2 linked regions of the Rhodospirillum rubrum ATCC 11170 genome follow. The protein of the gene in region 2 interacts with the protein of the main gene of each other region in a pairwise test. Links are inferred from orthologs where the notes say so. Each region holds a gene or a part of one and is shown on either strand. Other genes may lie near its edges. The genes, in order: ptsN and RRU_RS06065.

Evidence for each region.
Region 1: the proteins of RRU_RS06065 (region 2) and ptsN interact in binary tests that used the Escherichia coli proteins (3 or more experiments, as listed by UniProt). The link is inferred for Rhodospirillum rubrum ATCC 11170 from one-to-one orthologs.

Annotation. Positions count from the first base shown.
Region 1 is NC_007643.1:1,682-11,098, forward strand. The notes cover bases 6,725-9,417. They hold ptsN (PTS IIA-like nitrogen regulatory protein PtsN), read right to left. Parts: upstream 8,457-9,417; coding sequence 7,992-8,456; downstream 6,725-7,991. Other genes in these bases: RRU_RS00030 (ImmA/IrrE family metallo-endopeptidase), read left to right, coding at 6,725-6,976; RRU_RS00035 (hypothetical protein), read right to left, coding at 7,082-7,381; RRU_RS00040 (hypothetical protein), read right to left, coding at 7,527-7,733; rpoN (RNA polymerase factor sigma-54), read right to left, coding at 8,846-9,417. Also shown: chromosomal replication initiator protein DnaA, read left to right, coding at 1-76; dnaN (DNA polymerase III subunit beta), read left to right, coding at 311-1,429; DNA replication/repair protein RecF, read left to right, coding at 1,489-2,616; gyrB (DNA topoisomerase (ATP-hydrolyzing) subunit B), read left to right, coding at 2,681-5,089; RRU_RS00025 (killer suppression protein HigA), read left to right, coding at 5,503-5,847; more of RRU_RS00030, read left to right, coding at 5,834-6,724. UniProt on the Escherichia coli protein: Seems to have a role in regulating nitrogen assimilation.
Region 2 is NC_007643.1:1,367,105-1,377,568, reverse strand. What follows is about bases 1,791-5,025. They hold RRU_RS06065 (sensor histidine kinase), read right to left. Parts: upstream 4,685-5,025; coding sequence 1,991-4,684; downstream 1,791-1,990. Other genes in these bases: kdpC (potassium-transporting ATPase subunit KdpC), read right to left, coding at 4,766-5,025; RRU_RS06070 (response regulator), read right to left, coding at 1,791-1,991. Also shown: RRU_RS06075 (methyl-accepting chemotaxis protein), read left to right, coding at 1-1,260; more of RRU_RS06070, read right to left, coding at 1,299-1,790; more of kdpC, read right to left, coding at 5,026-5,347; potassium-transporting ATPase subunit KdpB, read right to left, coding at 5,358-7,406; potassium-transporting ATPase subunit KdpA, read right to left, coding at 7,416-9,125; kdpF (K(+)-transporting ATPase subunit F), read right to left, coding at 9,187-9,276; RRU_RS06035 (hypothetical protein), read right to left, coding at 10,028-10,168. UniProt on the Escherichia coli protein: Member of the two-component regulatory system KdpD/KdpE involved in the regulation of the kdp operon. KdpD may function as a membrane-associated protein kinase that phosphorylates KdpE in response to environmental signals.

The sequences.
Region 1 (9,417 bases), 1.4 Mb from region 2 along the record:
GGTCGAGGAACTGATCCTGGCCGATGGCACCTTCGCCGAGGATGTCGAACTGCTGCGGCGCATGCTCGAGGCCTGACGCCTCCGGCCCCCGGCGACTCCGTTTCCCGCCCCGGTTTTCGCCGTCTGCGGTTGAAAGGGAGGCGCCCCCTTCTCCTTGCGGGCGTCGCCTGACGCGGAAAGCGCTTGGGCGGGGGCCGTGGTCTGCGTATACTTCCCGCCCTTTCGGCGCTGTCTCCCGTCGCCGATCTCCCCTTCCCGTGCGGTCGGTCCCCCGGGGGCCAACCGTCCCGACACCGGTTCAGGCCCGCCCATGAAGCTGACGATCGAGCGCACCGCCCTTCTCAAGTCCTTGGGACACGTCCAGAGCGTCGTCGAGCGGCGCAATACGATTCCCATCTTGTCGAACGTGCGGATGGAAACCGGCGAGAGCGGCTTCAGCCTGAACGCCACCGACATGGACCTGGAGATCGTCGAGACGGTGACGGCGACCACCCTGGCCCCGGGAGCGACCACGGCGCCGGCCCATACCCTGTATGACATCGTCCGCAAGCTGCCCGACGGCAGCCAGGTGGAATTGAGCTATGACGGCAACGACGGCCAGCTGGTGCTCAAGGCCGGGCGCTCGCGGTTTTCGCTGTCGTGCCTGCCGGTCGAGGATTTTCCCGCGCTCAGCGCCGGCGAGTTCAGTCACAGCTTCTCGCTGCCGGCGACCGATCTGCGCGGTCTGATCGATCGCACGCGCTTTGCCATCTCCACCGAGGAAACCCGCTACTACCTCAACGGCATCTATCTGCACGCCACGGAAAGCGCCGGGGTGCCGGTGTTGCGCGCCGTGGCCACCGATGGCCACCGTTTGGCCCGCGCCGAGATTCCCTTGCCCGCCGGCGCCGCCGGCATGCCCGGGGTGATCGTGCCGCGCAAGACCGTGGGCGAATTGCGCAAGCTGATCGAAGAGACCGGCATGGATATCACCGTCGGGCTGTCCGAGCAGAAGATCCGCTTCGATTTCGACGAAACCCGCCTGACCTCCAAACTGATCGACGGCACTTTCCCCGATTACGAGCGCGTGATCCCGACCGAAAACGACAAGGTTCTGGAAGTCGATTGCAAGCTTTTCGCCCAGGCCGCCGACCGGGTGTCGGCGATCTCGACGGAAAAGTCCCGGGCCATCAAGGTTGCCGTCGCCAAGGGTACGATGACGCTTTCGGCTTCGAGTCCCGATGCCGGCAGCGCCGTCGAGGAGATCGAGGCGGCCTATCAGTCGACCTCGCTCGAGATCGGCTTCAATTCCCGCTACCTGCTCGACATTCTCGGTCAGGTCGAGGGGGGATCGGTGCGCCTGACCTTTGCCGACGCCGCCTCGCCGACGGTCATTCGCGACGTCGCCGACGCCTCGGCCGTCTATGTGCTGATGCCGATGCGGGTGTGACGACGCCGCCCCTTTCCGCCGCGTCCGACCGGCCGCCCCCTGGAGGGCCAAGGGGCGTCGTGGTCGAGCGGCTGACCCTGACCGCCTTTCGCTGCTACGACCGGCTGCGCCTGGATGTCGGACCCCGGCCCCTGGTGCTGACCGGTCCCAATGGCGCGGGCAAGACCAATCTGCTGGAAGCCCTGTCGTTTCTCGCCCCGGGGCGCGGCTTGCGACGGGCGGCTCTGGCCGATCCCTGCCGCCGGGTCGGGGGCGACGCCGCGACGGCGGGCCCGCCCTGGGCGGTGGCCGCCCATCTGCGGTTGCCGGCGGGGCCGGGAACCCTGGGGCGCGGCGTCGATGTCGGCACCGGCCTTGAGCGGGCGACGGCGGGCGAGCGCCGTCTGGTGCGCATCGATGGGGCGACGGCCGGTCAGGCGGCGCTGGGCGATCTGTTCTCGGTGCTGTGGCTGACCCCGGAAATGGACGGGTTGTTTCGCGGCGGGGCGAGCGAGCGCCGGCGCTTTCTTGACCGTCTGGTCAATGGCCTTGATCCCGATCACGCCGGACGCACCGCCGCTTACGCCCAGGCCCAGCGCGAACGCGCCCGCCTGCTGCGCGAGGGACGGGCGTCGCGCGGCTGGCTGGACGGGCTGGAAGACGTGATGGCCCGCCATGGCGTGGCGATCGTCGCGGCGCGCCGCGATCTGGTCGACCGCCTGGGGGCGGCGGTGCGCGCCGCCACCGGGCCGTTTCCCGGGGCGCGGATCGATCTGGTCTCCGAGGTCGACGGCTGGCTGGCCGCCGGCCCGGCCCTGGCCGCCGAAGACCGCCTGCGCGCCGCCCTGGCCATGGCGCGCGGACCCGAGGCGCCGGCCCCGGGACCGCACCGCGATGATCTGGCGGTGCGCCACGGCCCCAAGGACATTCCCGCCGTCCAGGCCTCGACCGGCGAGCAGAAGGCGGTGCTGATCGCCCTGATCCTGGCCCAGGCCCGGGTCCAGGAGGCCGCCCGCGCCGTGGCGCCGCTGCTGTTGCTCGACGAGGGCGTGGCCCATCTCGATGCGCCGCGCCGCGCCGCCCTGGGCGAGGCCCTGAGCGGCCAGGGACTTCAGGCCTGGGTCTCGGGAACGGAGGCGCAAGCTTTTGACTCCTGGGCCAAAAACGCTCAATTCCTGCGCATCGCCGAGGGGGCCGTGCTAGACTAGCAAAGCCCCCGTTGCCGGCTTTCGGGCCGGACCTTTCCACGTAGACAACAAGAAGACCGCTCCCATGACCCAGCAGGCCTATACATCCGAATCCATCAAGGTTCTCAAAGGACTGGAGGCGGTGCGCAAGCGCCCCGGCATGTACATCGGCGATACCGACGACGGGTCAGGCCTGCACCACATGGTCTATGAGGTGGTTGATAACGCCATCGACGAGGCGCTCGCCGGTTACTGCGATCACTCCGAGGTCATTCTCAACGGCGATGGCTCGGTGACGGTCTGTGACAATGGCCGCGGCATCCCCGTCGATATCCACCGCGAGGAGGGGGTGAGCGCCGCCGAGGTGATCATGACCCAGCTGCATGCCGGCGGAAAGTTCGACCAGAATTCCTACAAGGTGTCGGGCGGGCTGCACGGCGTGGGCGTATCGGTGGTCAACGCCCTGTCGGACTGGCTTGATCTGCGCATCTGGCGCGACGGCAAGGAACACTACGTGCGCTTCGAGCACGGCGAGGTGGTGGCGCCGCTGAAGGTGGTGGGCGACTGCGGCGACCGCACCGGCACCGAGATCACCTTTTTGGCCTCGCCGGCGATCTTCGCCATCACCACCTATGATTACGCCACCCTGGAGCATCGCCTGCGCGAGCTGGCCTTCCTCAATTCCGGGGTGCGGCTGCTGTTGACCGACAAGCGCGGCACCGAGCCGCGCACCACCAAATTCCACTACGACGGCGGCATCGAGGAATTCGTCCGCTATCTCGACAAGTCGAAAACCGTTCTGCACAGCCCGCCGGTCACGGCGATCGGCGAACGCGACGGCATGATCGTGGAACTGTCGCTGGAATGGACCGACAGCTACCACGAGACGGTGCTGTGCTTCACCAACAACATCCCCCAGCGCGATGGCGGCACCCATATGGCCGGCTTCCGCGGCGGTCTGACCCGCACCCTCAACAGCTACGCCCAAGACAGCGGGCTGATGAAAAAGGAAAAGGTGACGCTGACCGGCGATGACATGCGCGAGGGGTTGACCTGCGTGCTGTCGGTCAAGGTTCCCGATCCCAAGTTCTCCAGCCAGACCAAGGAAAAGCTGGTTTCAAGCGAGGTTCGGCCGGTGGTCGAGGCCGTGGTCGTCGAGCGTCTGGGCCAGTGGCTGGAGGAACACCCTCAGGAGGCCCGCAAGATCATCGGCAAGGTGGTGGAAGCCGCCGCCGCCCGCGAGGCCGCCCGCCGCGCCCGCGAACTGACCCGGCGCAAGGGCGCGCTCGACATGGCCAGCCTGCCCGGCAAGCTGGCCGACTGTCAGAACCGCGATCCGGCCCAGTCCGAACTGTTCATCGTCGAGGGAGACTCCGCCGGCGGCTCGGCCAAGCAGGGGCGCGATCGCGGCTATCAGGCGATCTTGCCGTTGCGCGGCAAGATCCTCAACGTCGAGCGGGCGCGCTTTGACAAGATGCTATCCTCGGCGGAAATCGGCACGCTGATCGCCGCGCTTGGCACCGGCATCGGCAAGGATGATTTCGATGTCGGCAAGGCCCGCTACCACAAGATCATCATCATGACCGACGCCGACGTCGACGGCAGCCATATCCGCACCCTGCTGTTGACCTTCTTCTTCCGCCAGATGCCCGAGGTCGTCGAGAAGGGCTATCTTTATATCGCCCAGCCGCCGCTGTATCGGGCCAAGCGCGGCAATTCCGAGCAGTACCTCAAGGACGACCGCGAGCTTGAGGACTATCTGCTGGATACCGGCCTGGATGAGACCGTCTACACCACCGCCGCCGGCGTGCAGATGGCCGGTCCCGATCTGCGCGCCCTGGTCGAACGCGCCCGCCTTGCGCGCAACGCCATCGCCGCCATGGGCCGCAAGGTGCCGTGGGTCTTGCTTGAACAGGCGGCGGTCGCCGGGGCCTTCCATACCGAGATCGTCAATGACGACGCCCGCGCCAGCGCCGCGGCCGCCGATGTCGCCCGCCGGATCGACGCCCTGGAAAGCCCGCTGGAACGCGGCTGGACCGGCACCCTGGCCGCCGGGGGCGGCATGGTGTTCCAGCGCACGCTGCGCGGGGTGACCGAGACCCATGTCATCGATCCCCAGGTCATCCACAGCACCGAGGCCCGCCGGCTTGACTCCATGGCGGCCGCCTTGCGCGAATTCTATGAGCAGCCCGGTCGCCTGCGGATCAAGGACGGCGACCAGATCATCCCCGGCCCGATGACCTTGATCAACGCCGTGATGGCCGCCGGCCGCAAGGGCATCGCCATCCAGCGCTATAAGGGCCTGGGCGAGATGAACCCCGAGCAGCTGTGGGAAACCACCCTTGATCCCAATGTGCGCCGCCTGCTGCAGGTGAAGGTCAATCAGGTCAGCGACGCCGAGGATGTGTTCAGCACCCTGATGGGCGACATCGTCGAACCCCGCCGCGACTTTATCCAAGACAACGCCCTGAACGTCCAGAACCTGGACGTTTAAGGCAAATCCCGAGCGATCTGAACCAGATCGCGACGACGATTTGCTTCGCGATCAAGATCTTAGAGCGGTGTGCGGGGACCATATTTCCCCCACACCGCCCTAAGGGGACGCCCCCGCCCCCTCCTGCCGACTAAAAACCCCCGCTGGCGCAAGCCGGCGGGGGTTTTGTTTGGGAAAAACCGTTGGGGCGGAGGGACGGGCGCTTGGCGGCGAAAATAGATCCTGGAAAATTAACTTATGGTGGTGGTTTCTAGTTGGCATGGGGTAGGATTTTCCGCTTAGGCAAGGGTCTTCAAGAGGTTAGGAAAACAGGGTCCACAGTCTATGCGGGAGCCGTCTGTCGGGCTCGTCGCGGTCCTCCTTGATTTTTTGGCAAAAGGCTTTACCTATCACGTTAAGTCCAGGGGGCGTCCGTGCTGGTTAGCTACGCTACAACCAAGCTGCTCAAGCTCTGTACGACGCAGCAAAAGCTGGTAAAGGCCTTTGGAAAACCCTGTGCCGAGGAAATCGAGGATCGAATCACGACCCTGATGGCGATGCCAACGCTGGGCGACATTCCGATCTATCCGCCGGAGCGTCGGCATAAGCTGGACGGCAGGAGGAAGGGGCAGTGGGCCGTGGAGGCGCATGGGGGTGTGCGTATCTGCCTTGTCCCGGCGAACACCCCTCTTCCGCGCTGCGCCGATGGAAGCGTTGACCTTACGTTGGTAACCGAGGTCGAGATCGTGTTTGTGGGGGATTATCATGGAGAAAGCTGAGCGGCTGACGGGTACGCCCGATTATGCGGTGCTCCCCGGGCGCATTCTCGATAAGACCCTGGCGGGGCGTGGCCTTCAAAAGGCCGAGTTCGCCGAGCGCTGCGGACATTCGGCAAAGATGATCAGTGAGATCATCGCCGGAAAAGCGCCGATCATGCCCGAAACCGCCCTTGAATTTGAGCGGGTGCTCGGGATGCCGGCGAGCTACTGGCTCACTCTTGAAAGCTTGTATCGTCTTCGTCTGGCCGAACAGCGCGACCGTCAGCGTTTGAGCGACCAGCGGGATTGGGCCAAGCGCTTCCCGATCGCCGCCATGGTTCGGTTGGGTTGGATCGACAAGCCGTCCGATCGCGTTGATGAGGTGGCGAAGCTTCTGGCGTTCTTCGGGGTCGCCAGCGTCGAGGCTTGGCAAGCCATGACCGCCAGCGCGGCCGAACAGATCGCCTACCGGCGGTCGCCTTCCTTTCAGAGTGCGCCTGAATCGGTTTCGGCTTGGCTGCGCCGGGGGGAAATGGTCGCTGGCGCGAGGCCATGCGGGCCTTTCGATGAGGCCGGCTTTAGGCGGGTTCTTAAGAGCGTGCGGGAGTTGACGCGCGAAGCGCCGGAGGTCTTTCAGCCGAGTCTCATCGAGAGATGCGCCTGCGTCGGGGTCGCGGTCGTGTTTACCCCGGAGCTTCCCAAAACATGCCTGAGTGGCGCCACCCGCTGGCTATCAAAAGACAAGGCCCTGATCCAGCTTAGCCTGCGTCATAAGACGGATGATCACCTTTGGTTCACTTTCTTCCATGAAGCCGGCCATGTCCTGCTGCATCCAAAGAAGCTGATCCTTGAGGAAAAGCTGAAAAAAGGGGAGGCGCCGACCCCGGAAAGCGCCCAGCGCGAGCGCGAAGCCAATGTGTTCGCGGCGACCACCCTTATTCCTCGCTCGGCGTGGATGGCCTTCACGGCCGCTGGCGATTTTTCAGCGCCGCGGATTCGGGCCTTTGCCAAAGAGCACTCCCTTTCTCCGGGGATCATCGTTGGTCAGCTTCAACACGACTCCCATCTTTCCTATGCGACAACCCTGAACTCTTTGAAGACCACCTTTCGGTGGCCGGCAGAAAGCGCGGTATCCCATCCGTCGGTTTAAACGTGCTTAGGGGATCGCCGCTGTCACGATGAGAGACCCTGTAAACTCCCCCCACAGAAAACCCCCGCTGGCGCAAGCCAGCGGGGGTTTTGTTTGGCCGGGTCCTCAGTGGGGATGGTCGTGGTCGCCGTGGTCGGCGGGGTCGTGGGTGTGGTCGTGGGGTTTGCGGTCGTGGTTGGGGTGGTCGTGGTCGTGGGTCTGGCCGGCGGGCGGATGGCTGTGGCCATCGGCGGCGGGGCCGGCCTCCCCATGGTCGTGGGGGTGGCTGTGCTGATGGCCATGCTCGTGGCTGTGGACGTGCTGATGCTCGTGGGTGTGAGTCGTGCCATCGGCGTGGGTATGGGGATGGCGATGGCTGTGGATGTGGTCGTGGTCGTGCTGGTGTCGGTGTTCGTGACTACCCATCGGCCTTCCTCCGGTTGGCAAAAGGAATAAAGACTTTCGCATCTATGGCGGAAAGTCTCTAGATGCTTTTTTCACCCGGCTCCCGACTCTTGATCGAGGAGCGACTCATCGCCCCGCCGTGGTCGGGCGGGCGAAAGGGTCTGCCTTAATGGGCCCGGCCGATGGTCTTGTAGGAGTCCTTGAAGGCCGTGAGATCCTCGGCGGATTCGAAATACAGTTCGATGGTCTTGCGGCGCAGGTCGTCCGACAGGCCGGCGATGCGCACATCGAAGGGCGCCTTGCAGTTGGACTCGCACCAAGCCTCGACGGCGCTAATGGCGATGGAGGTCGTAATGCGGACAGCATGGGACATAGTCGCTCTCTTTCCCGTCTAGGTCGTAAAGACCTTTTGTTCTTCTGCTCCTGATAAACCGAAGAACGGGCTGGGAGGTCAAGATATCCTTAAGTTAAAAAGACCCAAATCGGGCCCCCAAACGACCGAAGGGCGCCGCTTCCGACAAGAAGGGCGCCCTTTGGGGATCTGTTGGGCCCTTCAGGGCGCCGGGGCGCTCCGCGAAAGGCAAGGCCCGGCGACGGCCATCGGCCGTCAGGTCGGCGAGAAGGCCTAGCGTCAGGCCGCCTGGGAGGCCTGGGAATGGGCCAGAAGCGTATAGAGCGCCTCCGGGTCGCTGGTGCCGCGCAGCTTCTCGCAAATCGAACGGTCGCGCAGCAACCGGGAAACCCGGGCCAAGGCCTTCAGGTGATCAGCCCCCGCCGCTTCCGGGGCGAGCAGCAAGAACACCAGATCCACGGGCTGATCATCGATGGAATCGAAGTCGATCGGCTCCTCGAGACGGGCGAACAGGCCGTGTAACCCCGAAAGACTGGCCAATTTGCCATGGGGTATGGCGATGCCATTGCCCACGCCCGTGGTTCCCAGCCTTTCCCGTTCCAGCAGCACGTCGAAAATAGCGCGCTCGTGCTGTCCGGTAAGCTCGGCAGCACGCTTCGCCAGTTCCTGCAGGGCCTGCTTTTTGCTGGACACGCGCAGATTGGCGATGATGCTGTCAGGCGTAATGAGGTCGGTAATCTCCATGCCGGTTCCTCTTGCAACCCGGGCCGTCCCTGGGGAGGGCCGCGTTCCCTTTCGCGGGGTGTTCCCGTGGTGGAACGGGTCGCTGTCCCTCGATCGGTGCCGGATCGGCGCCCGATCGAACCAGATCGCCGACGCGAGCCGTCGGCGTGCTGCACCTTCAAAACCGAATTTCCCGGCCTAGGAGTCGCTGATTCCAGATAGGGATAACCAAGCGATTCCCAAAGACAACGGGCAATTCTTTTCCCCTGAAAAGCCACTAAGCAGAGGCTATTCAGCGGTCGCGGACATTATGCGCGGCTTTGGGCCCTGTCAAGTCGGGGAAAGGGCATAGGCTTGTTTGGCACTGGAGATCTCCTGTCGAGAGGATATCAGAAGGCCGGCGGGGGTGGTCAAGGTAGGCGCCCCGATTTTTCCTTTTTGCGGCGCACCGACGAGGCGATCCGCATTCCTTCCCGATATTTAGCCACCGTTCGCCGGGCGATGTCGATGCCGTCGGTGCGCAGGATATCGACGAGTTTGTCGTCGGACAATACCTGATCGGGGCTCTCAGCTTCAATCAGAGAGCGAATGCGATCGCGCACCGCTTCCGCCGAATGGCTTTCTCCGCCGTCGGCGGCGCCGATCGCCTGGGTGAAGAAATACTTGAGCTCGAAAATACCGCGCGGGCTAGCGATGTATTTATTACTGGTCACCCGGCTGACCGTGCTTTCGTGCATTTCGATCGCCTCGGCGATGTCGCGCAGGATCAGCGGCCGCAGGTGACGAACGCCATGCAGGAAGAAGGCGTCCTGCTGGCGGACCAGTTCGGTCGCCACCTTCAAGATGGTATTGGCCCGCTGGTCGAGGGATTTCACCAGCCAATTGGCGGTGGCCAGATTCTCCGACAAGAACGTTCGGGTTTCCTTGTCGCCGCTGCGGCTCAACCGGGCGTGATAGCGGTTGTTGATCAGCACGCGGGGCA
Region 2 (10,464 bases):
GTCTCCTATAAATTCCCCCACGTCGGCGAAACCACGCCGGTCCCCAAGATGTCCTATGGCAATGATTTCAAGCCCTGGAACTGGGTTCTGGTGACCGGCATCTTCATCGACGATGTCGATCACGCCTTTTATTCCATCGCCGCGCGTTTCGCCCTGGTTCTTGGCGTGGTGATGATCGCCGCCGTCGGGCTGGTGATCGCGCTGTCGCGCAATATCGGCGGCGGCGTCATCCGGTTGGTCAAGGTGACCGAGCGTCTGGCGGCCCGCGACTTTTCGGTCGAAATCCCCGCCACCGACCGCGGCGATGAAATCGGTCAATTGGCCAAGGCGGTCGCCGTCTTGCGCGATGGCGCCCGCGAGGCCGACCATCTGCGCCAGCGCCAGGACGGCTTGAAGGCCGAGGCCGAGGCCGAACGCCGCCGCGCCATGCTCAGCGTCGCCGATGGCTTCGAAGGCAGCGTCAAACGGGTGGCCGATACCATCGCCGGAGCGGCCAATCAGTTGGAGGACGCGGCGAAAGCCGTCAGCGGCGCCGTCGATACCGCCTCCCATCAGGCAACCTCGATCGCCGCCGCTGCCGAACAGGCCTCGGCCAATGTGGCGACCGTCGCCTCGGCCGCCGAGGAGCTGACCTCGTCGATCCAGGAAATCAGCCGTCAGGTCCACCAGTCCTCGACGATTTCGACCAATGCGGTGAAGGAGGCCCAGAACACCAACGAACTGGTGATGGGGCTGGCCGCCACGGCGACCCGCATCGGCGACGTGGTCAAGCTGATCAACGACATCGCCAGCCAGACCAACCTGCTCGCGCTCAACGCCACCATCGAGGCGGCACGGGCGGGCGATGCCGGCAAGGGCTTCGCCGTCGTCGCCAATGAGGTCAAATCCCTGGCCAATCAGACGGCCAAGGCGACCGACGACATCTCCAACCAGATCGGCGCCGTGCAATCGGCGACCGGCCAGGCGGTGGACGCCATTCGCGGCATTACCGGCACCATCGCCCAGATCAGCGAAATCGGCGAAACCATCGCCGCCGCCGTCGAGGAACAGGGCGCCGCCACCTTGGAAATCGCCCGCAACGTCCAGCAGGCGGCGGCGGGCACCCAGGAGGTCACTTCGACCCTCAGCCAGCTTTCGGCGGTGACCGCCCAGGCCGGATCCTCGGCCGGCGGCATGCTGAGCGACTGCGAGGCCATGGTCGCCGAAGCCAAGACCCTGCGCGGCGAGGTCGCGGGTTTCCTGTCCGGCATCCGCGCCTGATCCACCGAGGGCAAGGGGGCCTTGGCCGCCCCCTTGCCCTACTCGCCGCGTTTCAAACGATAGCCCACCCCGGGTTCGGTCACGATCAGCCGGGGTTCCGACGGGTTGGCCTCGAGCTTCTGGCGCAGTTGGTTGACGTAGACGCGCAGGTAAGCCGTATCCTCGACATGGGCCGGGCCCCAGATGTCGCGCAGGATCTGGCGGTGGGTCAGCACGTGATCGGCTTTTTCGGCCAGCAGGCGCAGCAGATCGTATTCCTTGCGCGACAGCCGCACCTCGTCGCCACCGCGCGTCACCACCCGGCGGGCGAAATCGAGCACCAGGGCGCCGATGGTCAGAACCTCGCCCGCCCCCTCCTCGCCCGAACCGGCGCGCGGGCGCAGGGCGGCGCGGATGCGCGCCATCAACTCGCCGATGCCAAAGGGCTTGACCACATAATCGTTGGCGCCGCGATCGAGGGCCTCGACCTTATCGGTTTCGCCCGAGCGCACCGAAAGCACGATGATCGGCACGGCGCTGGCCGTGCGGATCATGCTGATGGCGTCCTGGCCATCAAGATCGGGCAGCCCGAGATCGAGAACGACCAGATCGGGCGCCATCCCCGTCGCCAGCATCACGCCCTGTTCGGCGGTTTCCGCCTCCAGGACCTCATAGCCATTGGCCCCCAGGCTGATGCGCATGAATTTGCGGATCTGCGGTTCGTCATCGACCACCAGGATCTTCTGGGCCATCAAACCTTCTCCTCGGCGCCAAGCAGTTCGGGCTCGACCAGCAGCGGCAAGGTGATGACGATGCAGGTTCCGCAATCATTGATGCCGGGCTCGGCGGCGATCGTTCCGCCATGGGCCTCGACCAGTCCCCGGCAGATGGCCAGACCAAGGCCGGTGCCGGCGATCTGGGCATCCTGGGCCTTGACCCGGTAGAACATGTCAAACACCTGCTCGCGGTCGGCCTCGGGAATGCCCGGGCCCTGATCGCAGATCTCGACCACCACCTTGTCGCGGCGCGGCCGCCCCCAAACGGTGATGGCGCTGCCCGGCGGCGTGTATTTGCAGGCGTTGTCGATCAGGTTGAAGACCACCTGTTCCATCAGCACGGAATCAACGCACAGCAGCGGAAAATCATCGCTGAGGTCGATCCGCACCTTGCGCTGACCGATCAGCCGCTTGGCCCGTTCAAGGGCGCCGCCGACGATATCACGGAAATCGGCCCAATCGATCCGGGGCTTGAGGGCGCCGGCGCCCAGTTTGGTCATATCGAGCAGGTTCTGCACGAAGCGGTTCAGGCGCTCGGCCTCGTCCTGGATGGTCAGGGCCAATTCGCGTTCGGCGTCGTCGGACAGGGTGTCTTGGTAGTTCACCAGGGCGCTGGCCGAGCCCATGATCGAGACCAGCGGCGTGCGCAGATCATGGGACAACGACGACAGCAAGGCGGTGCGCAGGCGATCGCGCTCGCCGGCGACCCGCGCCGCCTCGATATCGGCGACCAGGGCGGTGCGTTCGATCGCCACCGCCGCCTGATCGGCCAGGGTTTCCAGCAACCGGGCCTCGCTGGGCGGGGGAATGCCGGCGCCGGCCATCTGCACCCCCATCACCCCCACCGGGCCGCGCACGGTTTTGAGCGGCAGGAACAGCCAGGGCGAGGTTGGCAGGGTGGCCGAACCGGCGCCGGCGCGGGTGCCGTGGGTCCAAGCCCATTCGGCGGCGGCGGCGGCCTTGTCGTCCAGGGTGTCCTCGGGCGGATAGCCGGCCTTGATCGCCAAACGGTCGTTTTCGGGCAAAAGGATCAGCGACTGGCCGTGAATGGTCGAGGCCACATGGTGGACCACCGCCCACAGCACGTCGTCCTGGGTGGCGGCGGCGGCGATCTTGCGGCTGAAATCATAAAGGGTGCCGGTGCGCCGGGCCGACAGCCGGGTCGCCTGAACCTGCTCGCGCAGCCGACTGCCCAGGTTCGACACGATCACCGCGGCGACCAGGAAGAACACCATGGTCAGGATGTTATGGGAATCGGTGATGGCCAGGGTCAGCCGCGGCTCGGTGAACAGGAACGAATAAATCAGGAAACTGAGCAGCGAGGCGAAGATCGACGGCGCGAGGCCAAGACGCATGGCGACCAGCAGCACGGCCATCAGATAGGCGACCGAGATGTTGGGCACGGGCATCCACATGTCGATCAGCACGCTAAAACCGGTGGCCAGGGCGACCGCCAGGGTGGCCAATCCATAGCCAAGCCAGTCCTTGGGCATGTCGCGGCGGATGCGGGCGATCGGCGAGGGGCTGGCGTTCTCGCGGCCGATGACGGTCACATTGAAGGCCTCGGCCCGGGCGAGCAGGGCCTTGGCCGTATCGCCGCCGCCAAACCAGCGCTGACGGTGGCGCCGAGGGCGGCCGATGATGATCTGGGTGATATTGCGGGCCTTGGCGAAAGACAAGACCTCGGCCACCACGTCATCGCCCTGAACCGTCGTCGCCTCGCCGCCCAGTTCCTCGGCCAGACGCAGGGCGCGGGCGATGCGGTCCTTCACCTCTTCCGACAGCGACAAGTGGCGGGCGGTTTCGATATAGACGGCGATCCACGGCGCCTGCCGGCGCTCGGCCGAACGCGCCGCCAGCCGCACGACGCTTTCGGCCGCCAGATCATCGCCGATACAGGCCATCAGCCGCTCGCGCGCCGGCCAGGGCCCCTGGATGGCGTGGGCGTGCATATAACTGATCATCTGGGCGTCGACGCGCTCGGCCGCCTGACGCAGGGCCATTTCGCGCAGCGCCGTCAGATTGCCGCGCGAGAAGAAGGCGTTGGCCGCCCGCCGCGCCTGATCGGGCACATAGACCTTGCCCTCCTCCAGGCGTTTGAGCAGATCCTCGGGCGCCAGATCGATCAGCTTGATCTCGTCGGCCTGCTGCAAAACGGAATCGGGCAGGGTTTCGCGGACCCGCACCCCGGAAATCCGCTCGACCACGTCGTTGAGGCTTTCCAGGTGCTGGACGTTCAGGGTGGTGTAAACATCGATGCCGACATCGAGCAGTTCCTGGACATCCTGCCAGCGCTTGAGATGGCGGCTGCCCGAGATGTTGGTATGGGCCAGCTCATCGACCAGGGCCAGGGCCGGCCGGCGGGCGAGAACGCCATCAAGGTCCATTTCCTCGAAGTCGCGGCCGCGATACTCGAGCGTGCGCTTGGGAACGACGTCCAGGCCATGGACCAGGGCCTCGGTCTCGCGCCGGCCATGGGTTTCGACCACCGCCACCGCCACGTCGACGCCATCGCGCGCCCGCTCGCGGGCGGCTTCAAGCATGGCGTAGGTTTTCCCCACCCCCGGCGCCGCCCCCAGGAATATCTTCAGCTTGCCCCGGCCTTCCCGGTGGGCTTCGGCCAGCAGGGCATCGGGCGAGGGGCGGTTTTCGCGATCAGCGGGGGCCATGGGTATCCTCGAAAGAGCGTCGGCCCGGGCGGAAAGGGCGTCCCCCTCCCCCCGAGCCGGACCTAACTCCAGATCAAACCGTCAGTGGGCCAGCGGAAACCGCTCGTCGAGCGCCAGATTGATCGCCAGAACATTGACCCTGGGTTCCCCCAGAATACCCAGTTGCCGGGGCGAGGTGAACTCATAGACCAGGGCGACCGCGCGCTGAAGATCAAGACCCCGGGCCTTGGCCACCCGGGCGGCCTGCCAGCGCGCCGCCGCCTGCGAGATATGGGGATCAAGGCCGCTACCCGAGGCGGTCACCAGATCGGCCGGAACCCCGCCGTAATTGCCCGGATTGGCCTCCTTGGCGGCGGTGATGCGGGCGGCGACCTGATCGACCAGCCCCTGATTGGTCGGCCCGAGGTTCGAGGCCCCGGAGTTATTGGCCTCATAGCCCGTACCGGCCATCGACGGACGGGGGTGGAAATAGGCCTCGCCGGTGAAGGCCTGGGCGATCAGGGCCGAGCCGATGACCGTGCCGCCGCGCTCGATCAGGCTGCCATTGGCCTGCTCGGGAAACAGAACCTGGGCCAGCCCGGTGACGGCCAAGGGATAGGCGACACCGGTCAACAGGGTGAGGGCGGCGAACAGAACCAGGGCGGGACGCAGGGTGCGCAGCATGGGAGCCTCCTCAGGCCAAACCGACGGCGGTGACCAGCATATCGATCACCTTGATGCCGATGAAGGGCGCGGCAAGGCCGCCCAGACCGTAGATCAACAGATTGCGCCGCAACAGATCGGCCGCGGCGGCCGGGCGATAGGCGACGCCTTTCAGGGCCAGCGGGATCAGGGCGATGATGACCAGGGCGTTGAAGATGATCGCCGAGAGAATGGCGCTTTGCGGGCTCGACAACCCCATGACGTTCAGGGCCTGAAGCTGGGGAAAGCTGGCCAGGAACAGCGCCGGGATGATGGCGAAATACTTGGCGACATCATTGGCGATGGAAAAGGTGGTCAAAGAGCCCCGGCTCATCAGCAGCTGTTTACCGATCATGACGATTTCGATCAGCTTGGTCGGATCGCTTTCCAGATCGACCATATTGCCGGCTTCGCGCGCCGCCTGGGTACCGGTGTTCATCGCCACGCCGACATCGGCCTGGGCCAGGGCCGGGGCGTCGTTGGAGCCGTCGCCGCACATGGCGACCAGCCGTCCCTCGGCCTGTTCCTTGCGGATCAGTTCCAGCTTGCGCTCGGGGGTGGCCTCGGCCAGCACGTCGTCAACCCCGGCCTCGGCGGCGATGGCGGCCGCGGTCAGCGGATTGTCGCCAGTGACCATCACCGTGCGGATGCCCATGTCGCGCAAGGTGGCGAAGCGCTCGCGGATGCCCGGCTTGACGATGTCCTTCAGATGGACCACGCCAAGGGCCCGATTATCGCGGGCGACGACCAGCGGCGTGCCGCCGCTTTTGGCGACGCGTTCGACGGCGGAGACCAGATCGCGCGCCGCCCCCGGTCCGCCATGGGCCTGAAGATAGGCGAGCACGGCGTCCGAGGCCCCCTTGCGGATTTCGCTATCGCCGAAATCGACGCCGCTCATCCGTGTTTGGGCGGTAAAGGGAATGAAGCGCATCGCCGTGCCCTCGCCCCCGGTGAAGCCGAAGCGCTGGCGGGCCAGGGCGACGATCGACTTGCCCTCGGGCGTCTGATCCTCCAGCGATGACAAGAAGGCGGCCTCGGCCAGATCGCGCTCGTTGATGCCCGAAACCGGCAGGAATTCGGCGGCTTGGCGGCTGCCCAGGGTGATGGTGCCGGTTTTATCGAGCAGCAGCACGTCGATATCGCCCGCCGCCTCGACCGCCCGGCCGGATTTGGCGATGACGTTGAAGGTGACCAGCCGGTCCATGCCGGCGATGCCGATGGCCGAAAGCAGGCCGCCGATGGTGGTGGGAATCAGGGTGACGAACAGGGCGAGCAGGAAGACCACCGGGATCATCGCCCCCGAGAAGGCGGCGAAGGCCGGCAGGCTGGCGACCACCAGCAGGAAGATCAGCGTCAATCCGACAAGCAAGATAGTCAGGGCGATTTCGTTGGGGGTCTTCTGGCGCTTGGCCCCTTCGACCAAATTGATCATGCGATCCAGAAAGGACTCGCCGGGATTGACGGTGATGCGCACGACGATGCGGTCCGACACCACCCGGGTGCCGCCGGTGACCGCCGAGCGATCGCCGCCGCTTTCGCGGATGACCGGGGCGGATTCGCCGGTGATCGGCGATTCATCGACCGTGGCGATGCCGACGATCACATCGCCGTCGCCGGGGATGACGTCGCCGGCTTCGCAGACCACCAGATCGCCGCTGCGCAAGCTGGCCGCCGAGACGCTTTGCTCGGCGGTGGCCGTCGGGCTGGAGAGCTTGCGCGCCAAGGTTTCGGTACGCGTCTTGCGCAAGGAGTCGGCCTGGGCCTTGCCCCGGCCCTCGGCCATCGCCTCGGCGAAATTGGCAAAGAGCACGGTGAACCACAGCCACAGGGCGATCTGCCCCTCGACGGCGACGGGGCCGAGGCCATGGATCAGGTCGCGCACGAACAGCACGGTGGAGAGCACAGCGACGACGGCGGTGACGAACATCACCGGATTGGCGATCAGGCTTCGCGGGTCGAGCTTCAAGACCGCGTTGCGGGCGGCGGGCACGACCAGGGCGCGCTCGAACAGCGCGGCATGCCTGGGGCGATGGATGCTCATGATGTCACCTCAGAAAAGGCTGCCCGATCTGAGCATAAGCTGCTCGAGGATCGGACCCAGGGCGAGGACGGGGAAATAGGTCAGGCCGCCGACGACGACGATCACCCCGACCAGCAGGCCGATGAACAGCCCGCCATGGGTGGGGAAGGTGCCGGCCGAAACCGGAACGATCTTCTTGGCGCCCAGGGACCCGGCGATGGCAAGAACGGGCAAGATCACCAGGAAGCGCCCGATCAGCATCGCCAGGCCGATCATCAGATTATGGGGGAAGACATTGGCGGCGAAGCCGGCAAAGGCCGAGCCGTTGTTGGCCGTTCCCGAGACATAGGCGTACAGCGCCTCGGTCAGGCCATGGGGGCCGGGATCTTGCACCGAGGCGGCCGCCTGGGGCCAGGTGAGCGCGACGGCGCCGAAGCCCAGGATGCACAGGGGCGGCACCAGCAGCGAGATCACCGCCAGCTTCATCTCGCGGGCCTCGATCTTCTTACCCAGATATTCGGGGGTTCGCCCAACCATCAGCCCGGCGATGAACACGGTGACCATGACGAAGATCAGCATGCCGTAAAGACCGGCGCCGACCCCGCCGAAGATCACCTCGCCCAGCATCATGTTGATCATCGGCACCATGCCCGCAAGCGGCATGAAGCTGTCATGCATGGCATTGACCGAACCGTTGGAGGCCGCCGTCGTCGCCACCGCCCAGATCGCCGAATTGGCCACGCCCAGGCGCACCTCCTTGCCTTCCATATTGCCGCCGCCGGCCTCGATGCCGGCGACGACCATCGCCGGATTAGCCGCGGATTCCTGCCAGAGTGTCACGCCAAGGCCGACGACGAACATCAAGGACATGGCGGCGAAAAGCGCCCAGCCCTGGCGGGTGTCGCCGACCATGCGGCCAAAGGTGTTGGTCAGACCGGCGGCCACCGCCAGCAGCAGAACCATCTCGATCAGATTGGACAGCGGCGTCGGGTTCTCGAAGGGATGGGCGGAATTGACCGAAAAGAAGCCGCCGCCGTTCGAGCCAAGCTGCTTGATCGCCTCTTGCGAGGCCACCGGCCCCAGGGCGATCACCTGGGAGCCGCCCTCGAGCGGCGCGGCCTGGACATAATCGCCAAGGGTTTGCGGCGCGCCCTGCCAAACCAGAACCAGGGCGGTGACGAAGGCGAGCGGCAGCAGCAGGTAAAGGACGGTGCGGGTGAGATCGACCCAGAAATTGCCGAGCGTGCGGGCCGAGCGCCGGGCGAAGCCGCGGATCAAGGCCACCAGCACGGCGATGCCGGTCGCCGCCGAAACGAAATTCTGCACCGTCAGCCCGACCATCTGCGAGAAATACGACAGCGTGCTTTCGCCGCCATAGGCCTGCCAGTTGGTATTGGTCACGAAGCTAACGGCGGTATTGAAGGCGAGATCGGGGGCGACGGCGCCCAGGCCCGCCGGATTGAGCGGCAACCAGCCCTGGACGCGCAAGATCAGATAGAGCCCAAGCAGGCCCGCCAGATTGAAGACCAGCATCGACAGCGCATAGGCCGCCCAATGCTGCTCCTCCTTGGGGCGCACCCCGCTTAGCCTGTACAGGCCGCGCTCGAGCGGTCCGAAGACCACCGAGAGCAAAACCCGCTCGCCGCTGAAAACCCGGGCCATATAGCCGCCGAGCAGCGGCGTCAGCCCAAGAATGATCGCGCAAAACAGAACGACCTGAAGAATGGCGTTGGCGTCCATGATCGGACCTTCATTCTAGAAAGTTTTTTTGGCGGACCCGGCCGGAGTCTCCCCCGCCGTTCTAAAATTTCTCGGGTCGGACCAGGACATAGCCGAGATACCCCAGCAGGCCCAAGGCCACCACGGCCCCCAGGATAAGGTCGAAAGCCATCGCCTTGTCCCTCACAACTGATCGCAGCCGCGCAGGAAAGCCGCGCAGCCGGCAAAAAAGACAACAATGATCGCCAGGAAGAAAACGTCCATGAAGCGGCTCCCGCACGAAAAGAAAGGATCCCCTTCCTTAGAACCAACGCCCATAAAGGCGCCACGCGGATTTAGACGCTTCGCATCAAGCCGGTATAAACGGCTCTTATCGGGGTAAGCGGGAAAGGGAGCGCGGAAGGCCCGCTTTGTGGGGATAAAAGGGGATTGGGGATAAAAGGGGTCAGACCCCTTTTATGGGGCACCGCGTCGTCTCCGCCTTCATCGGCACCGCCTTTGCCCAGGAAACCGCCACCGCCGCCCATGCCTAATGGCGCTAGGTCGCCGACCAACTGCGTCCCAAGGCGCGCAAACTGGCCGAACTGATGGATGAGGTCGAAATAGATGTCCTCACCTACATAGTCTTCCCGGCGCCCCACAGGGCCAAGCTGCACTCCACCAATCCCATTTGAGCGGGTCAACGGCGAAATCAAACGCAGAACCGAGGTCGTCGGCATCTTTCCAAACGAAAACGCCATCACCCGCCTGATCGGCACTATCCTCCTTGAGCAGAATGACGAATGAGTCGTCCAGAGAGCCCGCTACATGCCCCTGGAATCCGTCGCCCCCTTCGGCGATGATCCCATCATCGACTTGCCGCCCGTCGCGGCAGTATGATCAAACTGGCCACCCCTGCCGGAGATCAAATGGCGATACCGCTGTTACACCACTCGGCGGGACACGATCCGTTCGAGATCGGTGAGAATGCGCTCCGCCGCCTTGAGGATGCAGCCGGCCTCTTCTTCAGGCGCACAGATGGGTGCGGCGATCGTCTCCGCCGCCGCTGGCGTCATAAGGTTCATGAGATTGCTCTGGGATTGAGGTTTCAGGAAAAGGCCGGGGCAGACTCTCTCTTTCCCGCTCCCGGTCCACCCGTCCCGGAACAGCACTCTTGCTCTTTCCCTTTGCGAAGCGGCTACCTATATCTCGTTTGTAAGGCCGCCATGGGTCTCCAATCCTCACCGCAGGGACGATGTCTCTTGCGACCAACCTAGCGGACAGGGTGAGGCTTTACCACCGGCAGGCTGGAGCCGACCTGCCTTCTTCGATCCGATTGCCTAGTCGGGTCGAAGGACACGGTAATGAATGATCGACAGCG